2 regions of the Shewanella sp. M16 genome follow, and region 1 is predicted to be linked to the other one. Evidence: predicted binding sites of a transcription regulator. Region 1 holds the regulator's gene; the other holds the start of a gene.
What was found. Region 1 encodes ArgR, which controls arginine synthesis, uptake and breakdown. Its sites were predicted from a motif close to ANTGAATANNTATTCANT; they were not measured.
Positions count from the first base shown of each region.

Region 1 (4,189 bases):
AACTGAAAGCGCGCGATCCGAAGAACTTGATTGCGCTTGAGGATTTAAATGCGCCAGACTTTAGTAAGCGCTTCAGCCATATCGATAGAGACTACGCTAATACGATTCTCCATGGCGAAACCGCAACGGGCGAAGTGTTACTCGGGTTAGATGTCACTTGTAAAGCGTGGGCACTGACAGGGACGCGCGCTTGGATCCAACTATTACGCCTGCCCGTGATTAAAACTGTCGCCGATTGGTGCTATCTCAGATTCGCAAAACACAGATATCGCATCTCTTATTTACTGACGGGCAAAGCCCGCTGCGATGATAACTGCCAAATTCCCACCAAGCGCCGCTGAATGAGCTTTAGAAAGTGTAAAACGCAGGCATAAAAAACGGAGCTCAATGGCTCCGTTTTTTAATTCGTCATAATCTAAAAAAGATTATCCGAAAGATTATTTAACGAAATCAACGCCTAGTTTGATATCGCCTTTCAGCGTATCTAACATAGAATCACGAGCGTTAGCTTCGAATGCACTCACTTCACCGTAAGGCAGTACTTTTTCAATACCGTTTTTGCCTAACAGTACAGGTTGTGCGAAGAATTCAGCATGCTCGCTGCCGCCGTCAACATAGGCGCATTCAACGATGTTAGCTTCGCCTTGCAGACCACGAACCAGAGACAGACCGAAACGGCAAGCCGCTTGACCCATAGACAGAGTCGCGCTACCGCCACCGGCTTTAGCTTCAACCACTTCTGTACCCGCGTTTTGGATGCGAGTCGTCAAACTTGCCACTTCTTCGTCAGTGAAAGTCGCGCCTTCAACTTGAGACAGTAATGGCAGAATGGTCACGCCGCTGTGGCCGCCGATCACATTGACTTTAACGTCAGCAACGTTCAGACCTTTTAATTCGGCGATGAAAGTTTCAGAGCGGATCACGTCTAGAGTCGTGATACCGAACAGACGGTTTTTATCGTAAACACCCGCTTTTTTCATCACTTCTGCAGCGATAGCTACGGTCGTGTTGACTGGGTTAGTGATAATGCCAACCAAAGCCGTAGGGCAAGTTGCCGCTACTTTTTCGATCAGGTTGCGAACGATACCCGCATTGATATTGAACAGATCTGAACGATCCATACCAGGCTTACGTGCAACACCAGCAGAAATTAGAACAACGTCAGCACCCACTAGGGCAGGCGTTGGATCTTCACCAGCAAAACCTTTGATTTCAACAGCAGTTGGAATGTGGCTCAAGTCAACCGCAACACCCGGAGTTACCGGTGCGATATCATATAGAGACAATTGTGAACCCGCAGGCAATTGAGTTTTTAACAGTAGGGCAAGAGCCTGGCCGATACCACCAGCAGCACCAAGTACAGCAACTTTCATAGTTATCTCCGTTATTTCTCGGATATGTGTGACATGGATCTAATTTGCGTTGGCGTCACATTACTGGAATGTCACAACAATTTCAATTATCCCTTAGTCGTGGGACAAAAGAATTCCGGAATAATGTAGAAGCAATGTAGAACAATTACTCAAATTGGGATTTTTACGCCCCCAGCAAACGCTTAACCACTGGGACTTAGTGAATTTTTATTCAACCAATCTGGTTATTTGTTGACAATTTTTCTAAAAATATTCAAAATGGGCCTGTTTTTTTGAATAACGAATAATAATATTATGCAAACGACCAAGAATCAGGATGACCTTGTTAGAATTTTTAAGTCGATTTTAAAAGAAGAGCGCTTTGGCTCTCAGAGTGAAATCGTCACCGCCTTGCAAGCTGAAGGCTTTGGTAATATTAACCAATCGAAAGTGTCACGCATGCTCAGCAAGTTCGGCGCAGTGCGGACTCGCAACGCTAAGCAAGAGATGGTGTATTGCTTACCAGCCGAATTAGGCGTACCCACCGCGGGTAGCCCGCTGAAGAATTTGGTACTCGACGTCGATCACAACCAAGCTATGATCGTCGTGCGAACTAGCCCTGGTGCCGCGCAGCTTATTGCCCGCTTGTTGGATTCTATCGGTAAACCAGAAGGCATTTTGGGTACGATTGCCGGTGATGACACTATCTTTATTTGCCCATCGAGCATCCAAGATATCGCCGATACCTTAGAAACCATCAAATCTTTATTCAATTATGCAGAATAAAAAAACAGGTCAGTGAGCTGACCTGTTCTATTTTACCTGTACATTTTGAAGTGCTATACCGCGCTGGTTATTTGGCCATTGTCCCGATTACGTTACACATTCAAGCACAATATCTAACTCACAATCTCTAACTCAACTATAACGATATCAGTAAGCCACACTGATGCGCTGGTTTGGGTGAGCGCCCTTTTCGGCTTCATCTACCATGGCTTTTGCGTAATCGGTTACAGAGATACGGCTTTGACCATTAGCATCGGTAAAGAAGCTGTCTCCACCAAGACGGTACGGGCCTTCACTCTCACCGGGATAAATCTCAGCCGCTGGGCTCACAAAGGTCCAATTGATTGCCGTTTGCGCCGCACGGAATACCTTCAAGGCTTCACCCTGAGCTAACGCCTCATCTTTATATGCTGCAGGGAAATCTGGACTAGAGACCAGCGTCACACCCGGCGCCACTTCTAAACTCCCAGCACCACCGACCCACAATAAACGTGACACGTTAGCGTTAGGCAGCACATCCAGTAAATGCTGAACCGTACTCGCCACTAGACCATGATTTTGTTGGGCACGGCCACCAACGGCGGCAATCACGACATCTACGCCAGCAAAGGTATCGGCGACCAATGGCTGCTCTAAATCCACGGCACGTACTGCCACGTCAGCCACGGATAACTTGCTTGGATCACGCACTAATGCTGTCACTTGATGTCCACGACTCTGTGCTTCTTTTAAAATTGCACCACCAATCCAACCCGTTGCACCTAAAATTGCGATTTTCATTTCATTGTCCCACTCAGATGATTTACATTGGATCCAGTTTACTTGCAGTTTTTCACCTAATAAACATCAATAATTGAGCATGATTGTTTCAATATAGGATACTAATGTGGATAAAATTGCCGCAATACGCAGTTTCGTCGAAGTCGCAAACTGTGGCAGCTTTACCAAAGCTGCCGAACATTTAGACCTCAGCCGCCTGCAGGTTTCCCGTCATATTCAAGAAGTGGAGCAGTGGTTGAGTTTACGCTTATTACACCGCACCACGCGCAGCGCCAGCTTGACTTTGCAGGGTGAGGAAGCGCTACAATTTTGCCAGCGGATCTTAAGTGAAGTTGCGGCCATGGAGAGCCGTGCCCACAGCCATAACAGTGAACTGGTAGGCAGTATTCGTATCGCTACGCCTATTGGCCTTGGGCAGCACAGTCTGTTTGATGTCGTCGATCGCTTTATTAAAATTCATCCTAAGGTCAACATTCAACTTGTGATGTCGGACAGTTTTGCGCAATTGGTAGATGAAAGAGTCGACGTGGCGCTACGTTATACCGAGCAACCCGATGATAATCTCATAGCTCGGCGTTTGATGACCATAGATGCGGTACTTTGCGCGGCGCCGAGCTATCTTGATAGCGCAACGCCACTCCTCGAACCCATAGATCTGCTGGCCCACAACTGCCTGATACACTCAGCGCAACAAAACTGGCCTTTTCTAAAAGAACTGCAAGCCGAGCACGTCAAAGTTACAGGGAATCTTAGGGCTAACGATATGGGAGTGTTGGTCAGTGCGGCGCTACGTGGACATGGCATAGTGCGTTTACCCTGTGACTTGGCTAACCAGTACCTTGCCAGTGGTCAGCTCAAAGAAGTCCTACCTGAATTTACGACACCAGGCCAAACCCTGTGGGCAGTGTATTTGTCCCGCAGTTATCAGCAAAATCTAGTGCGCGCCTTTATCGATTTCACCGCCCTGCAATGGCAGCTCGATATCAAAAAATGGGTTCCCGCGCATTAGCATAAAAAAACGCACTTAGGCGTTAGCTTAAGTGCGTCTCGATTGATGCTAATTCGGCTTGATTATAGAAAGCTTATTCGTCGAACTGCAGCATAAAATCCAGTGCGGGGGCAAAGAAAGATGAACCTGTCATCGCCTTAGTAAAATGCATCAAGTGATCATGATTGCCTTCACCATCACCAAACATCATGCTATGCAGCATCTTTTCAAAATGTTCTGGCGTGCGGCAGTTAGAGATAAACATTAATCCCTGCTCCTTCAG
Region 1 is NZ_JAGTUL010000004.1:8,927-13,115, reverse strand. It holds gene KFE26_RS03620 (thiol-disulfide oxidoreductase DCC family protein) at 1-341, shown strand, start outside; gene mdh (malate dehydrogenase) at 438-1,373, opposite strand; gene argR (transcriptional regulator ArgR) at 1,668-2,138, shown strand; gene KFE26_RS03605 (NAD(P)-dependent oxidoreductase) at 2,286-2,918, opposite strand; gene KFE26_RS03600 (LysR family transcriptional regulator) at 3,025-3,927, shown strand; gene KFE26_RS03595 (Dyp-type peroxidase) at 4,001-4,189, opposite strand, start outside.

Region 2 (4,189 bases), on a different contig from region 1:
GAGCATATGAATGCCAAAACAGGCGAGACGGCGGAGAATGTCGAGCAATAAACCGTTGGCGATTAAGCGCATACCGCAGTCGGTTAAACTCTTATAGAGCATTTCTAACGGCGCTTTGAGATCACTTTCTTGCCAAATTAGGCTCGACTTATCGACTTCAGGATTGTGGCCTTCGATGCGCGCATTCAAATAATCTATGGTATCGCGCAGTCTTTGACGAATAGATCGCAGCACGTGGCGGTAAGGTTCGCAGCTGTTATTGGTATAAGTCTTTAACTCATCATTGGCTTCTTCCATCGACAGTTCACCGACCAGCAGGACGATATCTTTTAAGAATAATCTGGCGGCAGCATGGCGGTTACGGTCGAGCACCTCTTGGGTGACTTTTGCTGTAACAAACGGGTTGCCATCGCGATCGCCACCCATCCAGCTTGAAAAGCGCACTGGCGCGATATCAATCGGTAATTGCTGCCCTGTGCGTTGCTGCACTCGATCGTTAAGTTGTCTTAAGAAGTCAGGCACCGCATGCCAGAGTGACTCTTCAATGGTGGATAATCCCCAGCGAGCCTCATCTACTGGAGTTGGGCGCTCGCGGCGGATCTCATTGGTGTGCCATATTTGCGCGATTAATTGGCGTAGGCGCAGATTGATCTGTTGACGTTCTCTATCCGACAGTTGGTCGTTTTCTTGCTCTGTTAAGCAGTCGACAATGGCGGCGTATTTTTGGATCAGGGTGCGACGGGATATTTCAGTGGGGTGCGCTGTTAGCACCAGATCAATATCCAGTGTTTTTAGACAGTCGAGCATTTTAGCTTGGTCGACACGACCATTGAGCATGCGGCCTAGGAGTTGTTCCACTGGGTCTGGCACGCAGACAAGTTCGTCGCAATTACGACTGATAGTATGAAATTGCTCGGATAAGTTAGCTAAGTTAAGAAATTGGTTAAAAGCTTTTGCAAAAGGGACTAATTCTTCGTCTGGCAAAGCTGTCAGTAACTCGAGCATTTGCTCTCTGGCGGCTTGATCGCCTCGGCGTGAGTCTTTGGCAAGCTTACGGATCTGTTCAACCTTCTCAAGAAAAGAGTCCCCAAGATGGGTACGCATAGTATCACCAAGGATTTGGCCTAACATACTCACGTTCGATCTTAATGACGCATACATATCTGTCATATTGTCTGCCATGGTTACTGACATAGTTACTCCGAATAGAAAAACATGAAAATTCGCTTTGTATATACCCAAACAACCTGAAGATGCAGGATTCAGCGGGAGTTTAATGCACTTTAGGCAAGGCAGTTATTTGCAGGCCTAGCGGGCTAAGTTAAAAATAACCAACGCAGCATAAAGTGCGTTAAAACCCGCCGGGACGGAGCACCTAGGGCACTCCACTTCCGTGTTGCATCAATTTAAAAGGTGGCCGACATTCTTTCATTGATGCGCCTTGAGTTGAAGCACCCTAGGCGCTCTGAAACTCGTATCTTCAGGTAGCTTGGGTATATAGCCCGTTAGCACAATACCTATCACTTGGGGCTATGGTCAACAGCAGAACTTATAACTTATACGACTGGCTTATCCGATATGCAACCAATCACGGTATTTGATGAAGAATATTCAATAGAAATGCGAAGTCACGCAATATTTTTTGATGATTAGTGCAAGTGAATATGAAGTGCATCATTTTATTCTTTGTAGACATGTATCTTAGCTGTTAATGAAAAGGACTGATTTTGACTCATATTGACCCTGGATAACTGAGTTATTAACGAGTTAGCTGAATGGGAGGCGTGTCTTCGATATTCCAGTTTGAGCTTAAAATATGAAAATAAATTAAAAATATATATTCACATATATTGCATAATTAGATCTTTGTGGTAGTCTAGCCATCAGTTGAGATGAGTCACCCCCTGTGACCTGTAGAGTGAATATCATGATGTACAGTATTAGCCTGACAGTGAATAAAATAACAACCTATTACGATTTCCTGCGACGATAGTCTTGTCATCATAGATATGCGCGGTTGCGTGTAAGCTATTCATCTACTCTTTAAGTTTCTTTGATTCGGTTAATAAGACAAAAAACATGAAAAATATCGCCATTATTGGTGCCAGTGGTTACACAGGCGCGCAACTGACCGCTTTAATCCATGCAGAAGCAGAACTGACGATTCAAGGGTTGTATGTTTCTGAAAACAGTTTAGATAAAGGTAAGCCTTTAGCGGATTTGTATCCTAGCTATAGCCATATCGCATTAACGCTGTCGCCATTGTCCGATGAAGCTAAGGTAAAAATCGTTGCCGAAGCCGATGCCGTGGTGTTAGCGACTGAGCACTCGGTGAGCCTGCATTTAGCGGCTTGGTTTTATAGCCAAGGGTTAGCGGTATTCGATTTAAGCGGTGCTTATCGTTTTAGCGATGTGGCGCAATATCCGAAGTGGTATGGCTTTGAGCATGAATATCCTGAAGTTTTAGCCAAAGCCGTGTATGGCCTTGCCGAATGGAATACTAAAGAAATCGCTGCGACTAAGATGATTGCCGTGCCAGGTTGTTACCCGACCGCATCATTGACAGCGTTAAAACCGCTAGCGAGTTTACTGACATCGGCTTATCCGGTGATCAATGCCGTGAGCGGCGTAACAGGTGCGGGCCGTAAAGCGCAGTTACACACCAGTTTTTGTGAAGTGAGCCTGACACCCTACGGCGTATTAGGCCACAGACATCAACCCGAGATCGCCACTCAGCTTGGTCAAGAAGTGATATTTACCCCGCACCTTGGCAACTTTAAGCGTGGCATTTTAGCGACCATTACCGTGCAGCTAAAACCAGGCACTACGACTGCCGATGTGGCAGCGGCCTATAGCGTGTATGACAAGGCGCCATTGGTAACCGTAAAGCACAATCAGTTCCCGAAAGTAGACGATGTGGTGCTGACACCCAACTGCCATTTAGGTTGGAAGTTTGATGAGAATAGCGGTTACTTAGTGGTAGCCAGTGCCATCGATAACTTGATGAAAGGTGCTGCCAGCCAAGCGCTGCAATGCATAAAGATTCATTTTAACCTTTAATTGTTCATCCTTATTTAAGAGAGTCGTCAAGATGTCTACAAACAACTCAGTATTAGTGCTTAAAGTGGGCGGCGCGCTGCTGCAATGTGAAATGGGGATGGCGCGATTGATGGATACGGCTGCGGCTATGTTAGCCAATGGTCAGCAAGTGTTGATGGTACATGGCGGCGGCTGTCTGGTGGATGAGCAGTTAGCGGCTAATGGTATGGAGACCGTCAAGTTAGAAGGTTTACGTGTGACTCCGCCAGAGCAAATGCCGATTATTGCCGGCGCACTTGCTGGCACTTCGAACAAAATCCTTCAAGGCGCAGCGACTAAGGCTGGCATTGTGAGTGTGGGTATGAGTCTTGCCGATGGCAATACTGTTTCGGCTAAGATTAAAGATGAGCGTTTAGGCCTTGTTGGCGAAGTCACGCCAAACGATGGCACTTATCTTAAGTTTATCCTCGAGCAAGGTTGGATGCCGATTTGTAGCTCTATCGCCATGATGGACGATGGTCAAATGCTTAACGTCAATGCTGACCAAGCGGCGACGGCCTTAGCTAAATTAGTGGGCGGCAAGTTAGTGCTGCTGTCGGATGTTTCTGGGGTGCTCGATGGTAAAGGCCAGCTCATCCATAGTTTAAATGGCAAGCAGATAGCAGACCTTGTTAAGCAAGGTGTGATCGAAAAGGGAATGAAGGTCAAAGTTGAAGCTGCGCTCGAAGTAGCACAGTGGATGGGGCAGGCGGTACAAGTTGCCTCGTGGCGTGATGCAAGCCAATTAATCGCATTAGCAAAAGGTGAAGCCGTAGGAACACAAATCCAACCATAAGTGGAGTAGGTTATGAAGCATTTACTATCGATAAAAGACTTAACCCAGCAGCAGTTACAGGATCTAATTGCCTTGGCAAAAACGATCAAAGCCAATCCGGCTGAGTATCGTCATGCGCTGGATGGCAAGAGTGTGGTGATGTTATTTGAAAAGCCCTCACTCAGAACACGCGTTAGCTTTGATATCGGTATTAATAAGCTCGGTGGCCACTGTTTATACCTAGACCAGCAAAATGGTGAACTGGGAAAACGGGAATCGGTTGCTGACTTTGCTTCTAACCTGTCATGTTGGGCCGACGCAATTGTGGCGAGAACC
Region 2 is NZ_JAGTUL010000037.1:3,835-8,023, forward strand. It holds gene ppc (phosphoenolpyruvate carboxylase) at 1-1,194, opposite strand, end outside; gene argC (N-acetyl-gamma-glutamyl-phosphate reductase) at 2,080-3,060, shown strand; gene argB (acetylglutamate kinase) at 3,092-3,874, shown strand; gene KFE26_RS19080 (ornithine carbamoyltransferase) at 3,887-4,189, shown strand, end outside.
Region 2: a site for ArgR is predicted at 1,829-1,846, ahead of argC (N-acetyl-gamma-glutamyl-phosphate reductase). Genes of this name have one in related genera too.